Regions from separate parts of the Alcanivorax sp. HI0007 genome, predicted to be linked through region 2. Evidence: predicted binding sites of a transcription regulator. Region 2 holds the regulator's gene; each other region holds the start of a gene.
The links. Region 2 encodes PhoB, which activates phosphate uptake and scavenging genes when phosphate is short. Its sites were predicted from a motif close to TGTCATANNNNTGTCANA; they were not measured.
Positions count from the first base shown of each region.

Region 1: a site for PhoB is predicted at 4,805-4,822, ahead of ppk1 (polyphosphate kinase 1). Genes of this name have one in related genera too.
Region 3: a site for PhoB is predicted at 5,954-5,971, ahead of A3714_RS11405 (phosphatase PAP2 family protein). Genes of this name have one in related genera too.

Region 1 covers NZ_LWEJ01000285.1:27,268-36,904, forward strand. Annotated here, with positions in the region: gene rho (transcription termination factor Rho) at 1-165, opposite strand, end outside; gene trxA (thioredoxin TrxA) at 468-794, opposite strand; gene ppx (exopolyphosphatase) at 1,038-2,534, shown strand; gene ppk1 (polyphosphate kinase 1) at 2,677-4,764, opposite strand; gene A3714_RS17335 (TonB-dependent siderophore receptor) at 5,129-7,255, shown strand; gene A3714_RS18345 (hypothetical protein) at 7,317-7,445, opposite strand; gene hemB (porphobilinogen synthase) at 7,582-8,592, opposite strand; gene A3714_RS17345 (VOC family protein) at 8,689-9,111, shown strand; gene greB (transcription elongation factor GreB) at 9,116-9,631, shown strand.
Region 2 covers NZ_LWEJ01000239.1:6,884-16,520, forward strand. Annotated here, with positions in the region: gene A3714_RS11830 (MATE family efflux transporter) at 1-626, shown strand, start outside; gene A3714_RS11835 (hypothetical protein) at 679-1,320, opposite strand; gene A3714_RS11840 (DUF5062 family protein) at 1,429-1,665, opposite strand; gene A3714_RS11845 (hypothetical protein) at 1,820-2,200, opposite strand; gene A3714_RS11850 (NAD(P)/FAD-dependent oxidoreductase) at 2,286-3,434, opposite strand; gene rd (rubredoxin) at 3,485-3,649, opposite strand; gene A3714_RS11860 (chorismate lyase) at 3,907-4,449, shown strand; gene ubiA (4-hydroxybenzoate octaprenyltransferase) at 4,654-5,526, shown strand; gene phoB (phosphate regulon transcriptional regulator PhoB) at 5,829-6,533, shown strand; gene phoR (phosphate regulon sensor histidine kinase PhoR) at 6,645-7,955, shown strand; gene A3714_RS11880 (TIGR00730 family Rossman fold protein) at 8,166-8,750, shown strand; gene A3714_RS11885 (hypothetical protein) at 8,827-9,399, opposite strand; gene A3714_RS11890 (NADPH-dependent FMN reductase) at 9,483-9,637, opposite strand, start outside.
Region 3 covers NZ_LWEJ01000236.1:14,741-24,377, forward strand. Annotated here, with positions in the region: gene thiE (thiamine phosphate synthase) at 1-254, opposite strand, end outside; gene A3714_RS11370 (hydroxymethylpyrimidine/phosphomethylpyrimidine kinase) at 251-1,009, opposite strand; gene hemJ (protoporphyrinogen oxidase HemJ) at 1,081-1,524, opposite strand; gene A3714_RS11380 (chloride channel protein) at 1,640-3,058, shown strand; gene argC (N-acetyl-gamma-glutamyl-phosphate reductase) at 3,143-4,192, shown strand; gene A3714_RS11390 (DUF6776 family protein) at 4,194-4,919, shown strand; gene A3714_RS11395 (polymer-forming cytoskeletal protein) at 4,929-5,393, shown strand; gene erpA (iron-sulfur cluster insertion protein ErpA) at 5,485-5,823, shown strand; gene A3714_RS11405 (phosphatase PAP2 family protein) at 6,045-6,548, shown strand; gene A3714_RS11410 (anhydro-N-acetylmuramic acid kinase) at 6,748-7,848, opposite strand; gene A3714_RS11415 (OapA family protein) at 7,838-9,154, opposite strand; gene tyrS (tyrosine--tRNA ligase) at 9,335-9,637, shown strand, end outside.

The sequences.
Region 1 (9,637 bases), on a different contig from region 2:
CAGCACACCGTCTCCGTAGATGTCGGAGCCGTTCTTGGCAGCGCGCTTGAGGATGGAAAAGATCACGTCCTGTTTGCGGGTTCTTGCCAGGTTCTCGAGACCGAGTTCCTTGGCAATGTTCAGAAGTTCTCCAATCGGCTTCTGCTTCAGTTCAGAAAGATTCATTGGCGTCTAGTTTGGTGTCTTTGAATGAATTGAGAGGGTGCACTACGGGAGTGCAGCGATTGTTTTGACTATTCGAGTTGAGCATCCGGTTTATTCGGAATCTGGCCCGGCAAGCCTTAAAGGGGGCCATCAGGAATATAAAGGTAACCAGAGGTTCCGAAGGACTTGCTAAGGGGGTGCTTGTTGTAAGCTGGTTCTGGAATCTACCACCCGAACAACAGGCTGTCTAGTATTTGCGCGTGGTAAATAAAACGCCGTTCCCCCGCCTGGTGGCGGGAGAACGGACAGAGGGTGCGATCTGCTTAGAGGGTGCTGTCCAGGAATGCGGTCAGCTGGCTCTTGGACAGGGCGCCAACCTTGGTGGCTTCCACGTTGCCGTTCTTGAATACGGTCAGGGTGGGAATGCCGCGAACGCCATACTTCTTGGGCGTTTCCGGGTTGTCGTCGATGTTGATCTTGGCAATGGTCAGCTTGTCACCGTACTCGCCGGCCAGTTGCTCCAGGATCGGCGCGACCATTTTGCAGGGGCCGCACCAGGGTGCCCAGTAATCCACCAGCACCGGGCCGTCTGCATTGATGACCTGGGCTTCGAAGTCCGCGTCGGTCACGTTGATAATCTCGCCGCTCATTGAATTCTCCTGAAATAGGGGGTTAGCTGGCCCGACGGGCGGGCTGTTGCGATGGTGGATAATATCAGGTCGTGGGTGCTGAATTTCAAGCGAGTGAGTGAATTATCGCGGTAGAGTTTGCCTATGACACCGTAACGCCATGATATTCGGTTAGAATTCGGGACGTTTTTCAATTCTGCGTCTACCGGCAGCCTGCTAGGCTGGGCAGGGAAAGGGCAGTGGCCTTTCGGGAAAGGAGTGCATATGGAACATGGCGAGCATCTGGCGGCCATTGACCTGGGATCGAACAGCTTTCACATGGTCGTGGCCCGACAGGTCCACGGTGAGGTCCAGATTCTGGACGGTTTGTCCGAGAAGGTGCAGCTGGGCGCCGGTCTGGACCGGGATAACCGGCTGGACGGGGAGACCCAGGAACGGGCGCTGGATTGCCTGGGCCGGTTTGCCCAGCGCATTGCCGGGATTCCCCGCGGCAGCGTACGGGTGGTGGGCACCAATACCCTCCGTCAGGCCCGCAATGCCCGGGAATTCATCGACCGGGCGGAAGCGGTGCTGGGCCACGACATCGAGATCGTGGCCGGCCGCGAAGAGGCCCGTCTGATTTACCTGGGTGTGGCGCACAGTCTGGCGGATGATGCCGGTCAGCGGCTGGTGGTGGATATCGGTGGCGGCTCCACGGAGCTGATTATCGGTGAGCGTTTTGAATCCACCGAGACAGAATCCCTGCACATGGGCTGTGTCAGTTTTGCCCAGCGCTTCTTTGCCGACGGCAGTATCAGCGAAAAGGCCTTTGACCGCGCCGTCACCGCCGCCCGGCAGGAGGTGCTGTCCATCCACGCCAACTATCGCCGTCTGGGCTGGCAGCAGGCCGTGGGGGCGTCTGGCACCATCAAAGCCATCAGCCAGGTGTGTGTGGACAACGGCTGGTCAGAGACCGGCATCACCATGGAGGGCCTGAAAAAGGCCCGCAAGAAGGTGATCAAGGCCGGCAAGGTGGAGCAGCTGGATCTGAAGGGGCTGCGTGAGGATCGTCGGGCGATCTTTCCCTCCGGACTGGCGATTCTCTACGGCATCTTCGAGCAGTTGAGTATTGATCAGATGGAAGTGTCCGGTGGCGCGCTGCGCGAAGGTCTCTTGTATGACCTGCTGGGTCGATTCGCCCACGAGGACGTGCGCGAACGCAGCATCCAGTCGCTGATGAGCCGCCATCATGTGGAGCGCACCCAGGCGGAGCGCGTCTGCGACACGGCCATGGGGCTGTACCGTCAGGTGGCCAAAAGCTGGCAACTGGAGGATGACGAGCTGGCGGACACCCTGCGTTGGGGCGCGTTGCTCCACGAGGTGGGCCTGGCGGTCTCCCATAGCCAGTTCCACAAACACGGCGCCTATCTGGTAACCAATTCAGACCTGCCCGGGTTTTCCCGCCAGGAGCAGCAGACCGTGGCAGTGCTGGTGCGCGGCCACCGCCGCAAACTTCCTCTTTCTGCGCTCTCGGAACTGCCCGACGATGAGCAGCAGGGCCTGTTGCGGCTTTGCCTGGTGCTGCGACTGTCTGCCCGCTTGCACCATGCCCGCTGCGACGAAGTCATACCCGAGATGATTCTCAACGCCGAGGACACGACGCTCAGCCTGCGTTTCCCTCGTCACTGGCTGGAAGAGCATCCGCTGACGCTGGCGGATCTGGAGCAGGAACAGGACTATTTCCGCGCTGGCGGCTATGAGTTGAAGTTAATGGATAATTGATCACTCGCGTGAAAGGGCATCCCGTTCTGAAACACAAGAGGCCGCGCCTAAACGCTTGGACGCGGCCTCTTGCGTGCAAAGACAGCCGCGACGCCAATCCGCGCCGTTATCGACTGTCCCTTCTCACATATCCGGGAAAAACTCAGCTTCCGCCTAGGGTTTCCAGCAAGGTCTGTTGAGCGATGAACACAGGCTCACCATTCTCGGGTTGGGCGCGCAGGTAGCTGCCATCGGGTTGCAGTAGCCAGGCGCGGCTGTTGTCGCGCAGGTAATAGTGCAGGCCCTGTTCAATTACCTGGGCCTTGAGCACCGGGTCGTTGATCGGGAAGCAGGTTTCCACCCGGTTGAACAGGTTGCGATCCATCCAGTCGGCACTGGAGCCATACACCAGATCCTCGCCGCCATGGTGGAAGTGATAAATCCGCGTATGTTCCAGGAAACGTCCGATCACCGAGCGCACCCGGATATTCTCGGAGAGCCCCGGGATTCCGGGTTTCAGACAACAGATACCGCGCACGATCAGATCAATCTCCACCCCCGCCTGACTAGCCCGGTACAGGGCCTGGATGATCTTCTCTTCGGTGAGGGAATTGAATTTGGCAATGATCCGCGCCGGTTTCCCGGCGGTGGCTTGCTGCGTTTCAAAGTCGATCCATTCGATCAGTGACGGGTGCAGGGTAAAAGGCGAATGCTTCAGCTGCTTGAGCCGCGCCGCCTTGCCCATGCCGGTGAGCTCCTGGAAGATCTTGTGCACGTCCTGGCAGATGCCTTTCTCGCAGGTCATCAGGCCGTAGTCGGTGTACAGCTTGGTGGTCTTGGTGTGGTAATTACCGGTGCCCAGGTGCACATAGCGTTTGATGCCATCGCCTTCGCGGCGCACCACCAGCAGCATCTTGGCGTGGGTCTTGTAGCCCACCACCCCGTACACCACGATGGCGCCGGCTTCCTGCAAGCGCCGGGCCCCTTCGATATTGGATTCTTCGTCAAAGCGTGCCCGCAGTTCCACGATGGCGGTGACTTCCTTGCCGTTACGGGCGGCGGTTTCCAGATGATCAAGAATTTCTGACTTGGTGCCGGTGCGGTAGAGGGTCTGTTTGATGGCCAGCACCTTGGGGTCCCGGGCCGCTTCCGCCAGCAGGTTGACCACCGGCTGGAATGATTCATAAGGGTGATGCAGCAGAATGTCGCCCTGGTCCATGGCGTCGAAAATGGTGTCTGCTTTTTTCACCGCTGGCGCCAGCTTCGGTGTGAAAGGCGGGTAGTGCAGGCGCGGGCGATTGACGCTGGTGAACATGCGCGCCAGGTTCACCGGGCCGTTCACCTCGTACAGATCAATCTCGGTCAGTTCGAACTGCTCCAGCAAATAATCAGTTAGGTGGCGCGGGCAGTTGTCCGCCACTTCCAGGCGCACCTCGTCACCATAACGCCGGGACAGCAGCTGCCCTTTCAGGGCGCTGGCCAGGTCTTCCACATCCTCGTCCACTTCCATGTCCGCATTGCGGGTGACCCGGAACTGGTAGCAGCCGGTGGCCTTCATGCCGGGGAAAAGATCCGACACGTGGGCGTGGATCATGGATGACAGGAACACGAAGTTGTCATCGCCGCTTTCACTGATCTCGTCGGGAATACGAATCAGCCGGGGCAGGGAGCGGGGTGCAGGCACAATGGCCAGGCCGGTGGAGCGGCCAAAGGCATCCTTGCCATCCAGTGACACGATAAAGTTCAGGCTCTTGTTCACCAGCCGCGGGAACGGGTGGGACGGGTCCAGCGCAATGGGCGTGAGCACCGGATAGATCTGTTCGCGAAAATACTTTTTCACCCATTCAATCTGCGCTTCGGTCCAGTCTTCGCGACGCAGAAAGTCCACACCTTCCTCACGAAGAGCCGGCAACAGGATGTTGTTGAGGATATGGTACTGGCGATCCACCGCTTCGTGGGTAATGCGGCTGATTTCCTTTAGCACTTCCTCGGCAAGCATGCCGTCAGGACCAGGCTGGCCGGTGTGGGTTTCCAGCTTGTTCTTCAGCCCGGCCACACGAATTTCAAAAAATTCGTCCATGTTGCTGGAAAAAATCAGCAGAAAATTCAGCCGTTCCATTAACGGATGGCTGTCGTCCATGGCCTGCTCCAGTACCCGCAGGTTGAACTGCAGCAGGCTCAACTCCCGGTTGAAATAGTAATCCGGGTTATTGAGGTCGATGGCGCTGTGTTCGCTGGCAATGTCATTCATGGCGTCGTCCTGACGGGACCGTTTTCGGGGTTCCCTATTGCATGACATTAATGTGACACGGCAATGACAGCCGAAAAAAGATTTTATGTTACCTGGCCGGAAAAGGGGCCCCTGAATTATGCCCAGCATACTTCAGTCCACGCTGATCATGCAGGGCTTCATGCAAAGGCTCCCCCGGGGGCTGTTCACATCCCGTCTGTGCTTCCTGCAGGCGCCCCTTTTTGCCGGGTTACCCGGTGCTGCAGAGTTGAATTAGGTTCGTAAGCGTTGATTTTGGCGTTGTCCGGGGCTTTTCAGCGGGTTACGGAATGAACTATAATGCGAATCATTCTTGTTATTGCTTGCCTTATTCTGGGAGTTTCTGATGAATTACCGAAATCGCGTGTTTTGGGGCACGCCGATGCTCGGCACCCTATTGCTGGTTGCCACCATTCCTGTTCAGGCCGATGAGGCCGACAGCCATGTTATTCCTGCCGTTCAGGTAAATGCCGACGTCCCTGAGGGTGAGGGCTATATCACCGAGGACCGGGCTGCCCAGTCGGGCAAGCTGGATGTGCCGGTGGAAAAGACCCCCTATGCCATTACCGTGGTAAATGAAGAGTTCATCAAGGATACCGGTGCCAAGAATGTCCAGGACGCGCTGGTGTATTCCTCCGGCGTCTATTCCGGTGCTTTCGGTTTCGATACTCGCGGCGACTGGGTGAAGGTGCGCGGTCTGGATGCCTCCGTCTATAAGGATGGCCTGCGCTCTGTTTATGGTTCCTACAACAGTGCCCGGCCCAACGTTTATGCCCTGGAAAGCATCGAAGTGCTCAAGGGGCCGTCTTCCGTGCTCTACGGTCAGGCGGAATTGGGCGGGATCGTGAATACGGTGTCCAAGCTGCCCAAACCGGAGAAGCAGGGTGAAATCTGGGCGCAGGTGGGCTCCTACGACCGCAAACAGCTGGCCGCCGATGTGACCGGCCCCATGTCCGAAGATGGCAAGCTGCTGTATCGCCTGGTGGCACTCAAGCGTGAAAGCGGTACCCAGGTGGATCACGTGGACGACAATGGCTTTGTGTTTGCTCCGTCCTTTACCTGGCTGCCCACGGACAACACCACCGTCACCCTGTTGTTCAATGCCCAGGAAAACAATGGCGGCATCTCCGCCCAGTTCCTGCCGGCGGAAGGCACCTTGCTGCCGGGCGTCAAGGGCGACATTCCGGTGGAGACCTTTGTCGGTGAGCCGAGCTGGGACCGTTATGACCGTACCCAGAACGAAGTCACCCTGTTCGTGGACCAGCGTCTGACTGACAACTGGAACCTGGCGGCTACCGCCCGCCACACCAGTTCCGAGACGGAAACCCGGGAGCACTGGGCGGCCATTGGCGGTACCATCAGTGCCGATGGAACGATTGAGCGCACCATGCACATGGCGGATCGTGCCACCGATGTCAGCAACTTCGATGTGCGCCTGGAAGGCAAGATGGACCTGGGGGTGACCCGCCATACCCTGGCGCTGGGTGTTGATTACCAGGATGCCCTGTGGGAAGAGGGCAACTATTTCTCTGATGTTGTGGCAACATCCACGATCAACCTCTACAACCCTCAGTATGGCAATGTGGTCTACAGCGCCCTGGACCCGGAAGATCGTAACGATAATGCCATTCGCCAGACCGGGGTTTACCTGATTGACCATATGGAAATCGGCAATGTGGTGGTGTCCGGTGCCTTGCGCCACGACGAATCCACCAACAAGGTTTTCGTTGTGGATGATGCCAATAGGGAAAGTGATGACAGCGAAACCACCGGTCGCCTGGGCCTGATGTACCAGTTCGATTTCGGTCTGTCTCCCTATGTGAGTTATTCCGAAGCGTTTGTGCCGAATCTGGGGACGAACGATGGCAGCAGCCTTGCGGCCACCACCGGGGAGCAGCAGGAAGCCGGGTTCAAGTATCTGAACGACGCGGGTGATCTGTCTGCCTCGGCGGCCTATTTCTATATCGAAGAAACCAATCGTGTGGTGCCTTCTCCCGGTCAAGACAGCGTTGAACAGGTGGGCGCCAAGTCCGAAGGCTGGGAAGTGGAAGTGAAGAAGCAGCTGGGCAACCTGGAGCTGCTGGCCAACTATACCGACCTGCGTGTGGTGGATGACCAGTCCGGTGAGCGCCTGCCCTATATCGCAGACCGACTGGCCTCTGCCTGGGGCAAGTACGAACTGGAAAACGGTCTGCGCTTTGGTGCCGGTGTGCGTTACGTGGGCGACAACGTGGGCTTTGATTATGCCGGTTCTGCGGATGGTGTCGGGGCTGCTCCCAAGGTACCTTCTGTCACCCTTTACGACGCCATGCTGGGTTATGCTGTCAACGACTGGGACTTCAGCGTCAACGTGCAGAACCTGACCGACAAGGAATACGTGTCCTGGTGTCGCGGTCAGTTCGCGACAACCGTTTATGACTGTGGCTACGGTGAAACCCGTACCGTTACCGCCAATGCCCGTTATCGTTTCTGAACGATTTCAGGGCAATAAAAAAGCCGGCGCATGCGCCGGCTTTTTTGTGTCTGGCTATTTTCTAGCCCTGGAAGATCCAGGATTGCTGGATGATGTCCAGCTCCTGCATCTCCTGGTCAGTGGGAGCGCGGCCTTCCGCGCTGGCCAGGCTCGACACGCTCAGGGTGGCGATGAGGATCAGAGTACGCATAACAACTCCCGGGGTCAGAGACCCGACACAAAGAAAGAATCGGCAGAAAACCCGGGAAGTGTATGCCAGGGCAGCAAGAAGACATTGGCCGGGCTGGCTGCTGTGCCTGCCCGGCTGGTCAGTTTGTGAACAGAGACTAGCCAGCCCCGGCCAGTTTTTGCGCCGCCGCCTTGGCGAAGTAGGTGAGAATGCCATCGGCGCCGGCCCGTTTGAAGGCCAGCAGGGATTCCATCATTACCTTGTCCTGGTCCAGCCAGCCATTCTGGAAGGCGGCCATGTGCATGGCGTATTCGCCGCTCACTTGATAGGCGTACACCGGCACCTTGAACTCGTCTTTCACCCGGCGCACCACGTCCAGGTAGGGCATGCCCGGTTTCACCATCACCATGTCGGCACCCTCGGCCAGGTCCAGGGCGATTTCATGGAGGGCCTCGTCACTATTGGCCGGGTCCATCTGGTAGGTGGTCTTGTCGGCCTTGCCCAGGTTGCCGGCGGAGCCCACGGCGTCACGGAAAGGGCCGTAGTAGGCGCTGGCGTACTTGGCGGAGTAGGCCATGATGCGAGTGTGGATGTGTCCGTTGGCTTCCAGTGCGTCGCGGATGGCGCCGATGCGGCCGTCCATCATGTCCGAGGGCGCTATCACGTCAGCACCCGCTTCCGCCTGGGACAGGGCCTGTTTGACCAGGGCTTCCACAGTGACATCGTTGAGCACGTAACCGCTGTCGTCGATGATGCCGTCCTGGCCGTGGGTGGTGAACGGGTCCAGGGCGCCGTCGGTGATCACCCCCATTTCCGGTACCGCCGCCTTGATGGCGCGCACCGCCCGCTGGGCCAGGCCATCCGGATTCCAGGCCTCCTGACCGTCCAGGGTTTTGACCTCTGCCGGGGTGACTGGAAACAGGGCCATGGCCGGTACGCCAAGCCTGGCCAGTTCCTCGGCTTCCCGGACCAGCAGATCCACACTCATGCGCTCCACGCCGGGCATGGACGCCACTGTCTCGGTCTGGTTTTTTCCCTCCAGCACAAACACCGGATAGATCAGGTCGTCCACCGTGAGGGTGTTTTCGCGCATCAGCCGACGGGAGAAGTCGTCGCGACGCATGCGGCGCAGACGGGTGGCGGGCCAGGGAGCGCGGGTGACAGACATGGGGCGGAGTCCTCTAGTAACATGGGGCGCCCGACGCAGGCGAACAAAGGTTCCGTATCGGGCGGAATGACGAGAGTTTAGCAAGAGCGGTAGACGATGGAAAAACAGCCGGCCTTTCATCTGGCCTTTATGGTGAATGACCTGGAAGAATCGGCAGACTTTTACTGCCGTGTGTTGGGTGGCCGACGGGGTCGGGATGCCCCCAATTGGGTGGATATCGATCTGCATGGCCATCAATTGTCTCTGCACAAGGGCAAAGACCTGACTCCGATCCAGGGCTACAGTGAGGTGGATGGCCACCCGGTGCCCATGCCTCATTTTGGCGTGGTGCTGGATTTCCCCCGCTGGGAAACCCTGGTGGAACGCATTTACGACAATGACTGGCCATTCCTGCTCAAGCCCCGTGAACGTTTTGTGGGCCAGCCCGCCGAGCAGGGCACGTTTTTCGTGCAGGACCCCACCGGCAATACGCTGGAGTTCAAGGGGCTGCGCGAGATTGATCGAATTTTCGAGGTATAACCCCATGGGCCGCTGGCGACCAAAAGGGATTCCGGCTTCCAAGTACATCACCGCCGAAGGTTATAAAACGCTTAACGACGAGTTGCAGTATCTGTGGAAGGAAAAGCGCCCGGCGGTGACCCAGGCGGTGCAGGAAGCCGCTGCCCAGGGAGACCGGTCGGAGAATGCCGAATACATCTACGGCAAGAAGCAGCTGCGTGAGATCGATCGGCGGGTACGCTTTCTCAGCAAGCGCCTGGATGACATGACCGTGGTGGACCGCTTGCCGGAAGACCAGAGCCGGGTGTTTTTCGGGGCCTGGGTGGAACTGGAAAACGAGGAGGGCGAGACCGAAACCTATCGCCTGGTGGGCCCGGACGAGACGGATGCCAAGAAGCATTACATCAGCATCGATGCGCCACTGGCACGGGCCTTGCTGAAGAAACAGGTGGATGACGAGGTGGAAGTGCGAACCCCCACCGGTGAGCGTTGTCTGTTTATCAATCGCATCTGGTACGAGCCCCCTGGCAGCCGCGATTGAGCGTCG
Region 2 (9,637 bases):
AACCGGCGGCCATGCTGGCGCTGATGGCGGTGAACCGGGATATCTTCCTGCGCAGTCTGGCCCTACTCAGCACCTTCTTTTTCTTCACCGCCCAGGGCGCCCGCCTGGGGGATGCGGTGCTGGCCGCCAATGCGGTACTGATCACCTTTCTGTTGCTGCTCAGCAACCTGCTGGACGGCTTTGCCAATTCGGCGGAAGCGTTGGTGGGAGACGCCCATGGCCGACATGATCGACAGGCCTTGCGCCAGGCGATTGGCGCCACCGGCCGCTGGACCGTGGCCTGTGCGGCCCTCGGGCTGATCGCGTTCAGTCTCGGCGGTGTGCCACTGATTCATCTGCTCACTGACCTGCCCGGCATCCGCGACACAGCCATTACCTATCTGCCCTGGATGTTGCTGTTACCCCTCACCGCCAGTGCCGGCTTCTGGCTGGACGGCATCTTCGTGGGCGCCACCTGGGGCGCGGCCATGCGCAACACCATGTTGCTGGCAGTGGGGATTTTCTTTGTGCTCTGGGCGTTAACCCTGGGCTGGGAGAACCACGGCCTGTGGCTGGCCATGAACGGCTTTATGGCGGGTCGAGGGATATTGATGGGCTGGGTGCTGAAGAAACGGCTGGCGGGATAGGGCACAGAGCGGAGGTGGTTGCGCGGGCTCTGTGCCCTCTCTGGCATAACGGCTAGCGCTTCAGGGCACCATCCTTGTCCAGCTGCGAGACAATGCTCTTGGCATAGCCCTTGGCGCCGTTCTTCAGACTATCCGGATTCATGCTGCGCGACTGGGCCTGCCACACCGGGCGCTTGCGCTCCACGCTGTAGACCTGGGTCTGCAGGTAATAGTCCTTGGCATTGTGGTAATAACCGGGCTGGTAGATGGCGCCGTAACTGTGGCCCACATAGGGGCCGTAGCCCAGATACATGGGGGCAGAGGGCACGGGCACATAGTCCACCTGGGGCGGCACATACTCGGAGCGTTCTTCCACTTTCAGCAACGACACCACCATGACGCCATCGGCACCGCTGGCCTTCACGGCCGTCTCGACCTGGGCACGGTACGCCTCCCGCTCGCTCTCTCGCTCGCCCAGGGTCTCACTGGCCAGCGTGGCTTCCACGGCCCGATGATTCAGGCTCTTGCGCACCTGCTGTTCTGCCGTGGCAGCAACCGCCGGGTCATCCGCCAGCACCAGCACATACATATGCCGGAAGGTCGGGTGGGATTCTCCGGTTTTGGTTTGCCAGGTGGAATGGGTTTCCGTGGTTGTCGCACAGGCGGTCAGTAGCAAAACGATACTGGCAATGGCCAACAGGGCGATACGTCGCATATCAGGTCCTTTTGAAGAGGGGCAATTCCATCGAGCGCGGGAATGCTTGGCCACAGGCTCGAGTTCAAGGATTTTTATAACAGACCGGCAAGCAACAAGCGATACCGGTTATGTCTGCTTGGAAGCCCAGATCGCGAGTTTGTGCTGAATGGAGGGCTGAGATACCTGGTCCTCCGGCAACGGCTGAATCACCTTGTCGTGCACCAGCAGCCGGTAGATGTACTCCAGCTTCTCCGCCGCAGAATCGGTGGGTTCGAATTCCACCACACCGCGCTTCTCCGCGTAATCCACCCCCAGTGCAATGGCTTTCTTGACCAGTTCCTTTTCGTTTTTCAGTTTCTTCATCGCCATTCCCTGTCTTGGTTAGCAACCTGAATAGTTCACCAGCCTACGGGATGACCCGAATTTACCAAAGGGAAAACGGAAGCGGAGGGCCAGACACGAACACGCCCCGAATCCGGGGCGTGCAGTGAGACATTTGCAGGAAGAGCCGGGAGAGCTATTTTTTCTTGCCACCCGGCATGATGAACTTCATCAGGGTCATGAACCACATGAGCTGCCCCGGATCGCCTTCGATCTTGATGTCGCCGGCCTGCATGCCTTCCATGAAGGCCATCTGGTTCTTGCCCGCCACCTGCAGAGTGCGGAAGGCGTAGCTGGCGTCCTTGAAGTTCAGGGTGACCGTGGGCTTGTCGTGCAGGCCACCAGAGGACACCACCTTGCCTGGCGTGAAATGAAAACTGCGCGCCGGCTTACCCTTGAAGGTCCGCCACTGCATTATCACGTTGCGGTTTTCCAGTTGTTTGCGAAAACCCGCATTACGCCAGGCCAACCAGCGCAAACGCCAGCCAAGGACCAGCAAAACCAGTGCAAATTTCATGGGCGTTCCTTTATTGGGTGGCCGATGGCAGGAGCGCTACCTGGGCGGTTCGCCATGCAAGCATGGCTCCTGCGGCGGGCCGTCGTTACGGCATCAACGGCGGCAGTTCCTTGTTGAGCTTCATCTTCTCTTTCACCGCATCACCGGTGAGGGCATACCCCTGCAGGCTGCCGTCCTTGCCGCGGAACAGGGCCTGAACGTTGTTGCCGTCTTCCTGGATTTCCCACTCGCCATTCTCTGCATCTGCAGGCGGACACACCACCACCGGGCAGGCCGGGGTCTTGATGGTGACCGGCATGACGCCATAGCTCACCGCCGTGGTTTCGCCGGCCAGGGTCTTGGCCAGGGCACGGGCGGAGGCCATCAGCGGCAACACATAGGGCAGCACATGGCCCTGGACTTCGGCGCAATCACCCAGGGCGTAGATGTCTTCAGCGCTGGTCTTGAGGGTCTTGTCAGTGACGATGCCACGGTTGATAGCCAGGCCGGCCTCCTTGGCCAGGGCGATGCGGGGGCGCAGGCCGATGGCGGACAGCACCACATCGGATTCAATGCGCGTGCCGTCGGACAGCTCGGTGACCAGCTGGTTGTTGTCGCCGTGATTCACCGCCTGGGCCAGGGGGCCAAAGTGGAAGGTCACGCCCAGATCCGCCAGGCCACGACCCACGGCGGCAGAGGCCGGTTCCGGCAGCAACAGCGGCAGACAACGGCCCTGGGGTTCCACCAGGGTCACCGCATAGCCACCGTTGGACAGGTCATTGGCAAACTCACAGCCAATCAGACCCCCACCGAGGATGGTGACTTTCTTGGCGCCCTGCAGGGCAGTGCGGAATTTGCCGTAATCCATCAAGTCATTGACGGAGAACACGTCGCCCACGGCATCGCCTTCCAGCGGCGGCGTCCAGGTATCCGCGCCCAGGGCCAGCACCAGCTTGCTGTAGTCCAGGTGATCGTCCGGCAGCAGCACGCGCTTGCCGGAAGGATCGATCTCTGCCACGTGCACGTCGGTGCGCACTTCCACATTGAACTGCTCGGCAACCTTCTCCGGCGTGGCCATGCACAGGTCATCAGCGGTTTTTTCCTTGGTAAAACCGGCGGACAGCATGGGCTTGGAATAGTTACGGCCGTCGTCACTGGTGAGCATGACGATGGGCGTGTCCTTGTCCAGCTTGCGGAATTCCTTGACGGTGTTGAAGCCGGCAAGGCCGGAACCGATGATGACGATAGGTTGCATGAACAGTCCTTAATTAATCAGTGAACGGGCAGAATGACCGTAGCAGTGGCTCAGATTTCCACCATTTCGAAGTCTTCCTTGCCCACGCCGCAGTCCGGGCAGACCCAGTCTTCCGGCACGTCATCCCAGGCGGTACCCGGGGCAATACCCTCATCGGGCAGACCTTCGGCTTCGTCATAGATGAAACCGCACACTACGCATTCCCACTTCTTCATCGTGAACCTCGTCGATTTGGAGTAAGTACTTGCTTACTCTGCTACATACAGGGTGTTTCTCGGGGGGCGTTAACCTATCGGCGCACGCCCGAAAAATCAATGACATTGGGCGCTGGCAAAGCACGGCGCCGGGGTCCATCGACCGGGCCCAGCGCCATTATCCCTTGCAGGCAAGCGCCTGCACACAGGCTGACCGCCGACTTGCCCTGAGTCACCGCTTGCGCCATAGTCCTGCGGCCTGCGACGTTGAGAGACCCATGCTGCCTGCCGCCCTGCATCCTGACAGCCTTTGGCGCCCGCTGGAACAGCTGGTGCTGCCGCCGCGTATCCGTGACTGGATGGCGGATCCCGCCTCCCTGACCCTGCGCCTGAAGCGTCACGGCCAGTTCCGGGTAGCGCCGGGCTACCACGCCATCAGCTTTCCCCGCGCCGACGAACGGCACCTGCTGAACCTGGCCCCCCGGCGGGCGGCGCTGATCCGCGAAGTGACCCTGCTGCTGGACGACACCCCGGTGGTGGCCGCCCGCAGCGTACTCCCCCTGACCAGTCTGACCGGTGCCAATCGCTCCCTGGGCCATATGGGCAGCCGCTCCCTGGGCCTGGAACTGTACAAACGCCCCACCTGCCAGCGCGACCAGGTCTGGGCCCGCATTGGGAGCCCTGCAGAAGCCATGCCAGTGTGCTGGGGGCGCCAGTCCCGTTTTATCAAACGCGGTGAACCGTTGCTGGTGGCAGAATACTTCCTGCCGGCGCTGTGGGAGAAGGTAGGCGCTACTAGCGTTTCTTCAGGGCTGCTGTAGGAGCACCTCTTGAGGTGCGAACCGAGCGTAGCGAGGAAATGGTTTTCACCGCGGTCACCCTGCCTGGAGGGAGAGTCGGTTCAACTCTAAGAGTTATCGCGACCATTCGAGGCTTCGCACCTCAAGAGGTGCTCCTACAAGGAGCCTTGAAACTTTCAACTTTCAACTTGAAACTTACCCCCGCCCCTGACAACCGGATGTCCCATGTTTGCCTTCGTTGAACAACGCTACCCCTCGCTCTGGCCCTACATCCAGTTGATGCGGCTGGACCGCCCCATCGGCACCCTGTTGCTGTTGTGGCCGACCCTGTGGGCGGTGTGGATTGCCGGGAACGGTACGCCCAGCCTGAAGACCGTGGTGATCTTCATTCTCGGGGTGATCATCATGCGTGCCGCTGGCTGCGTGATTAACGATTTTGCCGACCGGGATTTCGACGGCGATGTGGAACGCACCAAAGGCCGCCCGCTGGCCACCGGTGCTATCAGCGCCAAGAAAGCCCTGGCGTTGTTTTGCGGGCTGGGGCTGCTGGCCTTTGTGCTGGTGCTGTTTCTCAATGAACTGACGTTCTGGCTGTCCTTCGGCGGGCTGGGGCTGGCGGTGCTGTACCCCTTTACCAAGCGCTTCACCTTTATGCCGCAACTGTTTCTCGGCGCTGCCTTCAGCTGGGCCATTCCCATGGCCTTTGCCGCCGAAACCGGGGCCGTGCCGGAAATCGCCTGGCTGCTGTACGTGGCCAACCTGGTGTGGACCGTGGCCTACGACACCGAATACGCCATGTGCGACCGGGAAGACGACCTGAAACTGGGCATCAAGAGCACCGCCATCCTGTTCGGCGATGCGGACCGCTTGATGATCGCCATCCTCCAGGGGCTGACTCTGCTGGCCCTGATCATGGTGGGGCAACGGCTGGACTTTTCCTGGCCCTGGTACCTGGGTCTGGCCGGCATGTCCCTGAGTTTCCTGTTCCAGCACAGCCTGATCCGTTACCGGGAACGCTGGCCCAGCTTCCACGCTTTTCTCAATAACCACTGGGCCGGGGCGTGTGTGTTTGTCGGGTTGTATTTCCAGTACTTCTGAGTGACAAGCTTCAAGCTGCAAGCTACAACGCGGGCTGGCTCCCATGTTCTGAAACGCCATGCCCGCGATTCATTGCTAAACAAATCTGACGGTTTCAAGCCATGCTTTATCCTTGCGCTCTTTCACCTCGACGCGCGGCTTCCAACGTCATCGGATAGCTCCCCCATCAATCCGCGTTGTAGCTTGAAGCTTGTAGCTCCCCCCCTTGCTTTTTCGCCCGTTTCCGCCCAATTTGTCATACAGATGTCACAAAAAAGCAATCTAATAGGGCAACACAGACAGACAGGCAAGGAAGGAAAGCCATGTCCCGTAACCGTATTCTGATTGTTGACGACGAGCCCGCCATTCGGGAAATGGTGGCCGTTGCGCTGGAGCTGGCCGATTTTGATGTGCTGGAGGCGGAAAACGCCCAGCGAGGCCACGAAATTATTGTCGATGAACGCCCGGATCTGGTGTTGCTGGACTGGATGCTGCCGTCGGTTACCGGTATCGAGCTGGCCCGCCGCCTCAAGCGTGATGAGACCACCAACGAAATCCCCATCATCATGCTTACCGCCAAGAGCGAAGAGGACAACAAGATCCAGGGGCTGGATGTGGGCGCCGACGACTACATCACCAAGCCGTTTTCCACCCGCGAACTGATCTCCCGCATCAAGGCCGTACTGCGGCGTGCTTCCAGCACCGCGGCAGACAAGGCCATCGAAGTGGAAGGCCTGTGCCTGGATCCGGTGAGCCATCGCATCAGCGCCGACGATGAGCCGGTGGACATGGGGCCCACGGAGTACCGTCTGCTGGAATTCTTCATGAGCCACCAGGAGCGGGCCTATTCGCGGACCCAGCTGCTGGATCAGGTGTGGGGCGCCAATGTCTATGTGGAAGACCGCACCATCGATGTGCATATCCGCCGGCTGCGCAAGGCCCTGTCCCCCTTCGGCTACGACCGCTTTATCCAGACAGTCCGCGGCACTGGCTACCGTTTTTCGGTAAAATCCGCCAAGGCAAGCTGAAGCGATCCGGTCCGCATGGCGCGTTGCGCGCAATCCACAGAGGTGATGCAATGCGGATCGGTGACGGTGAATGCACCCACGTAGCCGCAACGGGGCGGTGGAAGCGAGATCATGAAAGCCAGTCTGGCCAAGGAAGTAAATCGCATAGTCGGCTTGATCCTGCTGTCCGTTGCGGCAGCGCTGGCAGTGGGCCACATCTGGCCACTGGTGGTCGGTCTGCTGGGCTACATCATCTGGAGCACCCGGCAGCTGTTTGGTCTGTACAGCTGGCTGGTGCGCGATGACCACACCGAACCCCCGGACAGCATCGGGCTGTGGGGCGAGTTCTACACCCGACTTGAGCACCTTTTCCAGAAAGAACGCCGCGCCCAGGAAAATCTGCAGGGCATCATTCACCGTGCCCAGCAATCGGTGAATGCCTTGGAAGATGTGGTCATTCTGATTGACCAGCACGGCTACCTGGAATACTGGAACCAGGCTGCGGAACGCTACATGGGGTTCAACGCCCGCCAGGATCTGGGCCAGCCGCTGACCAACCTGGTGCGCCATCCGAAATTCACCGAATACCTGAGCAAGGGGGATTTCCGCGAGGCGCTGGAGATTCCCTCGCCGGTGGACGACAACCGCATCCTGCAATTTCGCATTACCGAATTTGGGGTGGGCGAGCAGTTGATGATGGCCAGGGATGTCACCCGGATCCATCATCTGGAACAGATGCGCAAGGATTTCGTGGCCAACGTGAGCCACGAACTGAAAACCCCACTGACCGTGCTCAAGGGCTACCTGGAAACCCTGCTGGACACGGTGCCGGAGGAACAGTCCCGGTTACGACGGGCCCTCACCCAGATGGACAACCAGTCCAACCGTATGGAAGCCCTGGTCTCGGACCTGCTGTTGCTGGCACGGCTGGAGGGCACCAATGCGGACAATCTCAGCCAGGCGGTCCCTGTCCACGGCATGCTCAAACGCATGCGCGAAAATGCCCTGGCGATCAGCGCCGACAAGGGCCACAGCATTGAGCTGGACGTGCCCGAAGAAGCCCGCCTGATTGCCAACCCGGCGGAGCTGGAGAGCGCCTTCGGCAATCTGATCACCAATGCGGTCAAGTACACCCCCGCCGGTGGCCAGATCCGTATTCACTGGTGGCAGGATGAGCGTGGCGCACACCTGGCGGTGAGTGATAACGGTGTCGGCATCGACCCGGCGCATATCCCGCGTCTCACCGAACGCTTCTACCGCCCGGACAACAGCCGCGTCACCGAGACCGGCGGTACCGGCCTGGGCCTGGCCATCGTCAAACATGTGATGATCCGTCATAACGGCAAACTGGAAATCAAGAGTCAGCTGGGCAAGGGGAGCGTCTTCACCTGTCATTTCCCGGCGGAGCGGTTGGTGAGCAAACCCACGGCGGTGGCGGGATGAGTGATACTTTTAAATACCCCGCCGTAGGAGCGTCGCTGGCGGCGCGATGGCAAACCTAGATCAAAAGCATTTTCACCACAGAGGGCACAGAGAAGAAACCCATCTTTTCCTCGGTGAACTCTGTGCCCTCTGTGGTGGAATTCCAGTCTTCAAGGTTCGTTATCGCGCCGCCAACGACGCTCCTACGGCGCAGGGATCAGGTGAATATCCATGAAAAGAATCTGCGTCTATTGCGGCTCCAGCCCCGGTGAGGGGAACGACTACATCACCGCCGCTGAAGATCTGGCCGACGAACTGGTAAAGCGCGGGCTGGGACTGGTTTATGGTGGCGCCAGCGTCGGTGTCATGGGCGCCATCGCCAATGCGGTCATGCAACGGGGCGGTGAGGTGATCGGCATTATTCCCGATGCCTTAATGCGCAAGGAAATCGGCAACGACCATCTCACCGAATTGCGTGTAGTCGGTTCCATGCATGAGCGCAAAGCGGCCATGGCAGATTGCTCTGACGGCTTTATCGCCTTGCCCGGCGGCATGGGTACGCTGGAAGAAATTTTTGAAATTCTGACCTGGGCGCAACTGGGCTTTCACCACAAACCTTGCGCCCTGCTGAACATCAACGGCTATTACGACCACCTAATCACTTTCCTCGACCATGCCGCCAGCCAGGGCTTTCTGCGCCAGGAACACAGAGATCTCCTGCAGGTTCACAACTGTCCAGCGACGCTGCTGGACGGCTTCGCGGATTATCAGGCGCCGGATGTCACCAAATGGATTCGTCGCGAAGCGCAACTCTGAGTTTCTCTGCAAGGCCTACTGACCAGAAGCACTGCCAGTAAGAATGCCGTTATCCCCAGCACATTTTTCTTGCTCATCAGAGAGAGAAAGGGCTATTCCCATCGCTTTCTTTCAAAAACATAGACACTTCAGGTAGAGGTCTGTCCTTTTCCAGGTCCGCAAGAAAATGTGACAACAACAATTTATATGGCCTCATCGCCGACTCCAGACCAACATCCATTAGCGGAATCATTGACCCCTTCTCATTCATCCCATAAGAATAATTTGCCACCACAACGCCACCAAACCAAACCTGAGCATCAAGACTATAATCCGAATCAACCGGTATAGGCATTAATAGCATTGTTGCAGAAGAAAGAAGAAACCATCCTTGCGAAGTGTTCCTATCCACATCAAGAGATATGGTCAAAGCATAATCAGACCCAAGTCCGGAGAGCGATGTAAAAAGCCCCGACGACAACATTTCTTTATAAATTTCTGCATCATAGGGATATGCGTTCTGGCTTCCCTTTGTCCCATCATCGATTAAAACTGAAATGGGAAGGAAAATCGGTTTCACTTGAGACGGAAACTCTTTTTCCTCTATTGAATAGACAGTCGAACAGCCCGCAGTCATGAAATACATGAATAAAACAAAAATTCTAAGCATAACTTCCCCTCGCCGACCAAAATCGTCACCGCTTAATAGGCTAGGCCAGCCAAATATCACAGATTTAAAGTTGTGATCTTAGGTTAGCGAATTTTATTGAACCAATCTTGCAATGCAGCAAGTTGCTTGGCGATCATGTCCTTCGTTGCCTGGTCCTGCAGGTCACCATTCTCATCACATTTTTCATGGGCTGCAGAGACGAACACTTCCGGCTTGTTGAGCGGATGTACATCCAGGA
Region 3 (9,637 bases), on a different contig from region 2:
ACACCGTCGGCCTCAATGTCTGCGGCCAGGGCCGGGTCGTCGTTGACCAGAAAGAGGGCGCCATATTGCCGGCACAGGGTTTGAAGCTGGCTGGCACGATGACGGCGTTGTGCCGGGGTGGCGGTCTTGTCCCGGTATTGCAGCAGGCGGGCGCCACCGCGCAGGGCAGCCTCTGCGGCGGGCAGTAATTGCCGATCGGGGATCAGGGCCGGGTCGGTGATGGCGTACAGGCCGTGGATTGCGGGGTGCTTCATCGCCGGTCTGGCACGTGCTGGCCATGGCCCGGGCGGAAGGCGTTGCGCAGGAAACGGTCCACATGGGCCTGGCCGTCTGCCACCGCATTGGCCAGGGATTCCCCATGGCCGCGCAGGCAGGCGATGGATGACGCCAGGGTGCAACCGGAGCCGTGATAGCTGTGGGGGAGACGCTCCCAGTTCCACTGTTGCTCGCCGTCGGCGCTGAACAGGTGGTTGGTGACCTGGTCGGTGTCGTCGTGGGTGCCGGTGATCAGGGTGGCGCGCCCGGTGCGTTTTACCAGCTCGCCGCCGCAGTCAGCGACAGACTGACGCCCGGTGAGTGCCTGGGCTTCGGGCAGGTTGGGGGTCATCACGTCGCAGAGAGGCGCCAGCTTTTCCAGCATGGCCTCCGCCAGGGATTCGCTGGCCAGGCTGCCGCCGGCTTCGGCGGCCAACACCGGGTCGAGAATCACGGGTACGCCGGGCAGTTGCTGCAACAGCTCGGCGATAAAGTCGATGATGGCCACGGAGCCGGTCATGCCGATTTTTACCGCCTGGAAGGAGTAATCCTCCAACAGGGTATCGGCCTGTTGGCGCAGCAGATCCACGTCGGTGAGGCGGAAACCGCGCACGTTCTGGCTGTTCTGCACGGTGAGCCCGGTGATCAGGGTGGAGGCAAAGCCACCCAGGGCGCGAATGGCTTCAATGTCCGCATGGATGCCGGCGCCCCCGGAAGGGTCGTGGCCAGCGATGACGAGAATATTGGGTTTCATAAAAAATGCCTGACGCGGCACGCCTGACGTGCGGGCGACCTTTTCGTCCGGCGTCAGGCGTTAAGCGTTTTTCAGAATGGTCGCACTACCGCCAATATAACAATGGCCACCAGCAGAAACACGGGGATCTCGTTGAAGATCCGGTAAAACTTGTCACTTTTGGTATTGGCGTCGGCGGCGAATTTTTTCAGGTAGGCCAGGCAGACGTGGTGATAGCCGATCAGCAGGAAGACCAGCGTCAGTTTGGCGTGCATCCAGCCGAAGCCTTTATAGGCTTCCCAGTTGGCCATCAGCATCCACAGGCCCAGCAACACGGTGACGATCATGCTGGGGTTCATGATGCCCCGGTACAGTTTGCGTTCCATCACCTTGAAGCGTTCCCGGCTGGCCGTGTCCTCTGCCATGGCGTGATAGACGAACAGGCGAGGCAGGTAAAAGATGGCGGCGAACCAGCAGATCACCGCGATCAGGTGAAAGGCTTTGATCCAGAGCAGGTGGTCCAGGGCGAACTGCATCATGATGTGGCAAGTCTCCGGGGTGGTGTGAGTGGAGGGATCGGGAGTCAGAGCGTAGACTATACCGACTTCCTGCCATTGTTTCGTCAACCAGCACTGATTGCCAAGGAGTCCCGTGAATAAGCGGCCACGCCACCGTCGTCTGATGCGTTACTACCTGTTTCGCACTCGCCGCGTGAGTCGTCGTCAGCTTGGCTCCTGGGAGGACTGGAAGCTGCGTGCGGTGTTCTGGATCGGCGCTGTGCTGGTGGGGTTGTTGGTGGTGGCGTTTGCCTGGGTGGCAGAACTGGCTTCGCACACCTTTAATCAGATCCACGAGCAGTCGCCGCTGTTGCCCGTGCTGATCACGCCTCTGGGCATGTTGCTGATCGTCTGGTTGATGCGACAGCTGGGCACCGAGTCCCAGGGCAGTGGCATCCCCCAGGTGTTGGTGGTGCTCAAGCAGCGTTACCACTGGCTGCGCCCCACCTTCCTCTCTCTGCGAGTTATCTTCGGCAAGTTCATTTTGACCTGTCTGGGGTTGCTGTGCGGTGCCAGTATCGGCCGTGAAGGGCCGAGTGTGCACATGGGCGCGGCAATGATGTATTCAGTGGGCAGGCTGGGGCGCCTGAATCAGAAATATGTGGATAATTCCCTGATTGTGGCCGGTGGTGCCGCCGGGGTATCGGCGGCGTTCAACGCCCCGCTGGCGGGGATCGTGTTTGCCATTGAAGAATTGTCCGGCTCCTTCGAGCAGCGCACCAGCGGTACCCTGATCCTGGCGATAATCCTGTCCGGTGTGGTGGTGCTGATGATCATGGGCCACTACAGTTTTTTCGGGCACCCCCAGGGCGCCCTGGATATTACCCGGGACTGGGCGGCGATTGGTGTCACCGGGCTGGTATGTGGTCTGTTCGGCGGCCTGTTCAGCCGGTTGCTGATCAAGGGCAGTCAGTTTCTTTCTCCCCATGCCAGGGCGCACCCCTACCGGGTAGTGTTGATGTGCGCGCTGGTACTGGTGTTGCTGGGGCTGCTGACCGGTGGCGCTACCTATGGCAGTGGCTACGAGCAGGCCAGTACCCTGCTGGACGGGGAGCACCCGGGCAACTGGAGCTTTGCCCTGGCCAAGATGTCCGCCACCCTGGTGTCGTACTTCACCGGTATCCCCGGCGGGTTGTTCTCACCAAGTCTGGCGGCCGGGGCCGGGTTCGGTAATGTGATCGGCAGCTTCTTTCCGGCGTCCTCGCTGGTCGGAATTACCCTGGTGGCCATGGCGGCTTTTCTTGCAGGTGTGATTCAGCGCCCCATTACTTCTTTTGTGATTGTCATGGAGTTGACCGGGAACCGGCACGACATCCTGCTGCCGCTGATGGCCGGGGCGTTTCTGGCAACAGCGGTGGCCAAGGTTGTCTGGGCCCGGCCGCTTTACGACTCCCTGGCCGAGCGGCTGTCGGATGGGCGCGGTATGGCGCTGGAGAAACCCCGGGAAAAAGGTGACGACGGGGGGACAGAACGGGCCGCGGGGAAGGAATCCGAGCGGCAATTACCCGGATAAGTTGCCGGTCCCGGGTGGCGCCCCTATCATGCGGGGTCATTTGTTAAATGCAGCAGTTCCCTGGTCAGCAGGGTGGAGAAAGATATGGCAGAGCCCCTCAAGGTTGGCGTAGTTGGTGGCACCGGATACACCGGGGTGGAGTTGTTGCGCTTGCTGGTCAACCACCCCCATGTGGCTCTGGATGTGATTACCTCCCGGGGCGAGGCGGGTATCGCTGTGGCAGACCTGTTTCCTTCCCTGCGCGGGCGTACCGATCTGGTGTTCAGCGAGCCGGATGTGAAACGGCTGTCGGCCTGTGATGTGGTGTTTTTTGCTACCCCCCACAATGTGGCCATGCGCATGATGCCGGAATTGATGGATGCCGGGGTCAGGGTGGTGGATCTGTCTGCGGATTTCCGGCTCCGTGACCATGAATTGTGGAGCGACTGGTACGGTGAGCCCCATGCCTGCCCGGAGTTGTTGGCGGACGCCGTCTACGGGTTGCCGGAAGTGAACCGGGAAAAGCTCCGTGATGCGCGGCTGGTGGCCTGTGCCGGGTGTTACCCCACGGCCATCCAGTTGGGGTATCTGCCATTGCTGGAAAACGGCTGGATCAATCCGGACCAGCTGATTGCCAACGCGGCCAGCGGTGCCAGCGGTGCCGGCAAGGGGGCCAAGGTGCCCATGCTGCTGGCGGAGGCCGGCGAAAGCTACAAGGCCTATGGGGCCAGCGGTCATCGCCACCTGCCGGAAATCGAGCAGGGCCTGGGCGATATCGCCGGTGGGTCGGTAAAGGCCACCTTTGTGCCGCACCTGATTCCCATGATTCGCGGTATCCACGCGACCCTGTATGGCCAACTGACCGCGCAATCGCCCTCCCTGGAGGAGATCCAGGCAGCTTATGAAGCCCGTTATGCCAACGAGCCCTTCGTGGACGTGATGCCCCTTGGCAGCCACCCGGAGACGCGCTTCGTGAAAGGCGCAAACACCTGCCGGATTGCCCTGCACCAGCCACGGGGCGAGAACGTGATTGTGGTGCTTTCGGTGATCGACAATCTGGTGAAGGGGGCCTCCGGCCAGGCGGTGCAGGCCATGAATATCATGTTCGGGTTGGATGAAGGGGCGGGACTGGCAGTCGTTCCGTTGATGCCCTGATATGGCGCGCAAACCGAAAAGCCGGGCGGGCATTGATGATGTGATGCTGATGCCGGTGAGCCCGTCCCGGCAGAAAAAACGCCGCCGCCTGTGGGCAGTGACCTTGCTGATCCTGGCGGTGATGTTGTTTGTCGGGGGCCTGTGGACGGGTAACAGTGGTGCCCTGGACACCTCTGCAGCGAACCAGCGCCTGCGCAGCGATCTGAAGACAGCCCGACGGGAGCTGGAAGCGGCGCGCAATGAGCTTGCCTTGTACCGAACCGATACCGAGGTGACCCGGGAGGCCCGGGAAACCCTGCGTCAGGAGATCAAATCCCTGCGCGATCAGGCCGCCGAGCTGGAAGAGGCGGTAGTGTTTTACAAGAGTGTGATGGCGCCAGGCGCCAGCGAAGGGCTGCAAATTGAAAAAATGGTGTTGCAGCCCGATGATGACAATGGTGTCTTCCGTTACAGATTGGTTCTGGTACAAGCGGGCGATAACCGTAATTATCTGTCCGGTGATATCAATCTGACTCTGCGCGGTACCCGCGACGGTGAGCCCTTTTCCCTGACGGGCACCGACTGGTTGGACGATAGCAGTGAGACGCGCTTCCGGTTTCGTTACTTCCAGGAGCTGAATGGCCGCTTTGAGGTACCGGAAGGCGTGGAGCTGGAAGCCATAGATGTAGAAGCTGAGAGCGGCGGCAGAAACCGTTACCAGACACAAAAAACCGTAAAATGGCAGTAGGAGAGACCCGTGCTTGGCCGAGACAAGAAATCTGCAACCGGCAGTTCATCCGGTTCGTCCCAGGATTACCGTAACCATACCCTGATTGCACCCAGTGCCACGGTCCGTGGTGATATTGAATTCACCGGCGGGTTGCATGTTCAGGGCACCGTGGAAGGCAATATCAATGTGGGCAAGGATGGTGGCCGTCTGATCATCGGCGAAAGCGGTGTGGTCAAGGGAGAGATTCAGGTCCCCCAGGTGATCATCAATGGTCGTGTGGAAGGGGATGTGCACGCCACTGAGAATCTGGAGTTGGCGGAAAAGGCCTCGGTGGAAGGCAATGTCTATTACCTGATGATCGAGATGGTCATGGGCGCGCGGGTCAATGGCAAGCTGGTCCGCCTGGATGACGAGCGCCGCAACCTGCCGGCACCGGATGCCACCGGCAAGAACGCCGGCAAGGCTTCTGGCAAGGAAGCCGTGGCCGAATAATTCTTGACTGTTTTAGTCGGGTACTGGAACATAATCAGCCCGTTGGCCTTTCTGGCCACGGGCCAATCCGTCACCCGTTGCAAGCGAGAGTATGACCGAAAACGCCCCGATCTCATTCACCGATGCCGCCGCCGCCAAGGTCAAGGAACTGCGTGACGACGAAGGCAATCCGCAACTGAAACTGCGCGTGTATATCACGGGGGGTGGCTGTGCCGGGTTTTCCTATGGCTTCACCTTCGATGAGGCCGTCAACGATGACGACACCATCGTTGAAAAGGATGGTGTCACCCTGCTGGTGGATGCCATGAGCATTCAGTACCTGGATGGCTCTCAGGTGGACTACGAGAAGGGATTGATGGGCTCGCGCTTTGTGGTCAGCAACCCCAACGCGGCTACTACCTGTGGCTGCGGTTCCTCGTTCTCCGTCTAGGAATACCTGGCTGCCTCTGTCGTAATCCCTCTTTGCCCAAAAGAAGCGAGTAACGAGCTACGAGTAGCGAAAGGCAAAGAGATGGGGTTGGGGTTCGAAACTCGCTTCTCGTCACTCGCTCCTGTCCTGCTGTCACAAAACCTTCACTGTTTGATCAACTTTTCGTCGTTTTTGCGGGGGAAACTACCCCCATGATGACGACTAAACCTACATTTCAACGAATGACTGCTGCTGACACCCGGGCCATGTGCTGGTTGCTTCAGCAGCCCCAGGCCGCCCGCCGGGCCCGGATGGCCCGTATGGTATCGCGGCTGGGTGATGGCCCCTTCTATGTGGCCCTGACGCTGCTGATCTGGTGGATGGATCGCCAGGGCGGCAGTGAGTTTGCCCTGACCGCCATGGCAGCGTACGCCCTGGAAGTGCCACTGTTTGTGTTGCTCAAGCATCTTATCAAGCGGCCACGACCGGCGGACGCACTGGAAAGTCTGTCTGCCTTCATCCAGCCCGCGGACCGTTTCAGTTTTCCCTCCGGACACACCGCTGCCGCCTTCGTGATGGCCTCGTTGCTATGCGTGTTCTACCCGCCGGTGATGCTGCTGGCGCTGGGCCTGGCGGTGATGGTCGGGCTGTCCCGGGTGCTGCTGGGTGTCCATTACCCCAGTGACATCCTCGCCGGCGCTACCCTGGGTGTCAGCTGTGCCATGCTGGGTCTCTGGCTGGTTTAGCCCTTCCTCTCGACGATCCTCTCCCCGCCCTGGTCCTGCGGCCGCACACTCTTCTGGCTTCTCCCGAAAAAAGAGCGGCGCCTGAGCCGCGAACGATCCGGCCTTTATCGCACGAAAATTGGCGGCTCATACCCGCGGGGCACAGAGAGCGCCGCTCCTATGGGGTATAGCGAGGTAATGGGGGTGGATTCTTCGCGTTTCAGGGCAAGGTGACCTGGCCCAGAATGGCTTCCCTCGAGGCCCCGGTGACCACCGGCGCATTGCCGTACTGTCCTTCCAGTCGGGCCCATGCCAGCCAGGCAAAGGCGGCGGCTTCCACCCAATCCGGGTGCAGGCCCTCGCTGTCCGTGCTGGCCACCGGTACGCCCAGGTAATGTCCAAGCCGCGCCAGTAGGTGGCGGTTATGGGCGCCGCCACCGCAGACCAGCAGTTGTTGCGGGGCGAAATCCGCCAGGGCATCGCTGATGCTACGGGCGGTCAGGTCGGCCAGGGTGGCCTGGACCTGTTGGGCGTCGTAGTGATCCGGCAGCTGTCGTGCCAACCATTCGCCATGGAAGTATTCGCGGCCGGTGCTCTTGGGGGGTGGCAGCCGGAAGTAGGGATCATCCAGCAGTTGTTCCAGCAGCGTCGGGTCTGGCTGGCCGCCAGCGGCCCAGTCCCCGTTGCGGTCGAACGGCTGCTGGTGGTGCTGGCGGATCCACAGGTCCATCAGCACATTGCCCGGGCCGGTATCAAAGCCGCCCAGCAAGGTGTCACCGTCCAGCAGCGTCACGTTGGCCATGCCGCCAATGTTGGCAATGGCGCGCCGCTGGCCAGTGCGGGCAAACAGTTGCCGGTGGAAAGGGGGCACCAGAGGAGCGCCCTGGCCGCCCAGGGCCATGTCCTTGTTGCGGAAGTTGCTGACCACGGGGATGCCGGTTTCCACCGCCAGGGTATCCGGGCAGCCCAGTTGCAGGCTGAAGCCGCCATCGCCCGGCCGGTGGCGTACGGTCTGGCCGTGACAGCCAATGGCACGAATCTGCTCTGGCTTCAGGCCGGTCTGTTCCAGCAAGGTCCGGCAGGCCTGTGCATAGCACAAAGAGAGTTGGCGACTGACAGCGCCGGCACGATCAATCTCATTGTCGCCGGGCTGGCAGAGGTCCAGCACTGCCTGCTGCAGGTCCGCGGGCAAGGGCAGGTTGAGCGTGGATTGCAGGGAAAATTCGCCGCTGCCAATCTGCACCAGCACCGCGTCGATGCCGTCCACGCTGGTGCCGGTCATCAGACCGATCAGGTAATCCCCGCGGGAATCAGAAGACATCGCTGCTGGCCAGGGTTGATGCTTCCGAGAACAGGGTCATCTGTGCCTTCAGGCGATTGGCGGCAATCAGGAACTCCGAGCGTTCATTGTCATTGATGCCCCGCGCCTTGGGCAGGGGAACGGTGAGCGGGTTGCGGTGCACGCCGTTGATGCGGAATTCATAGTGCAGGTGAGGGCCGGTGGCGAGCCCGGATGCTCCCACATAACCAATGGTTTGGCCCTGCTTGACCCGTTTCCCCACCCGGATGCCTTTGGCAAAGCCGCGCATGTGTGCGTAGAGCGTGGTGTAGATCTGCCCGTGTTTGAGAATGATCACGTTGCCATAGCCGCCTTTGACCCCGGCAAAGATGACCTTGCCATCCCCGGCGGCCTTGATCGGAGTGCCGGAGGGGGCGGCATAGTCGATGCCCTTGTGGGCGCGGATCCGGTTGAGCACAGGATGCTTGCGGCTCAGGTTGAAGCGGGAACTGATGCGGGAAAAGGCCACCGGCGTGCGGATGAACTCCTTGCGCATGGAGTCCCCCTTGATATCCAGGTATTCCACGTCGCCGGAACGGGTTTCGTAGCGGAAGGCAGTAAGATGCCGGTCCTGGTTCCAGAATTCGGCCATCAGGATGTCGCCCTCGCCGACTTTCTCACCGTCCAGATACAGCTCTTCATAGATGATCCGGAAGCGGTCGCCACGACGAATGTCGAGCACGAAATCCACGTCCCAGGCAAACAGGTTGGCCAGTTGCATTGTGAGTTTGTCGCTGATGCCCGCTGCGGCACCCGCCAGGAACAGGGAGTCGGTGATCTCGGCCTCGGCAAAGCGCGTTTGTTTCTGGTACTCACGCTGGCTCAGGCGGGTTTCCCAGCCGCCGCCTCTGAGGCGGGCGGTAAGGGTTTCCACTTTGGAGGGGTGGTACTGCACCCGGGTCAGCCTGTCGTCCTCCACGGTTACTTTCAGCGTTTCCCCGGGCCGGATCTTGGTCAGCCGTTTCAGTTTGTCGTCACTGTTGATCAGGGCAAAGACCTGGCCGGCACCCACTCCCAGCGGCTGCAGCAGCGATGACAGGCTGTCACCGGCTTGCACGGTCAGCGTCTGCCACTGGGGAGTGTCAGGGGCTGGTGGCTGGGGATCGGGTTTGCGGGCTGGTTTGGCTGGCAGGGTGATGGTCTTGGCCTGTTGGCGGGGCTCCTCCGGAGCACTGTCCGGACGAAGGGCGATAAGGATGACGCCGCCCAGCAAGGCCATGCTCAGCAGTAAATGGGTGCGAGGGAACTGGCGCACCAGTCTGCCAGCATAAGATAGGAGTTCTTTCATGGAGAATGTGGGGGACCTGGTTGGATAAAAACTCGGACGTACCCAGGGGGGAGGGCACGGCGAAAAACTGACCTGCAAAGATACCTGCCTTCTCTGGCCGCGTTCAAGTGCTACAATAGCCGGCTTTCTCGCAGGGGTTCTTTTCTGCGCAAACAGTACCCGGACAGTATAGAGGTAGGCATGGCCACGGTGGACGAACAACTGGCGCTCATTTCCCGCGGTGCGGATGAAATCATCCAGGAAGACGAATTGCGGGAAAAGCTGGCCTCCGGCCGGCCCCTGAGGATCAAGGCGGGCTTTGATCCCACGGCGCCGGATCTGCATCTGGGGCACACCGTGCTGATCAACAAGATGCGCCAGTTCCAGGAGCTGGGGCATGAGGTGATTTTCCTGATCGGGGATTTCACCGGCATGATCGGCGACCCCACCGGAAAAAGCGCCACCCGCCCTCCGCTGACCCGCGAGGATGTGCTGCGCAATGCG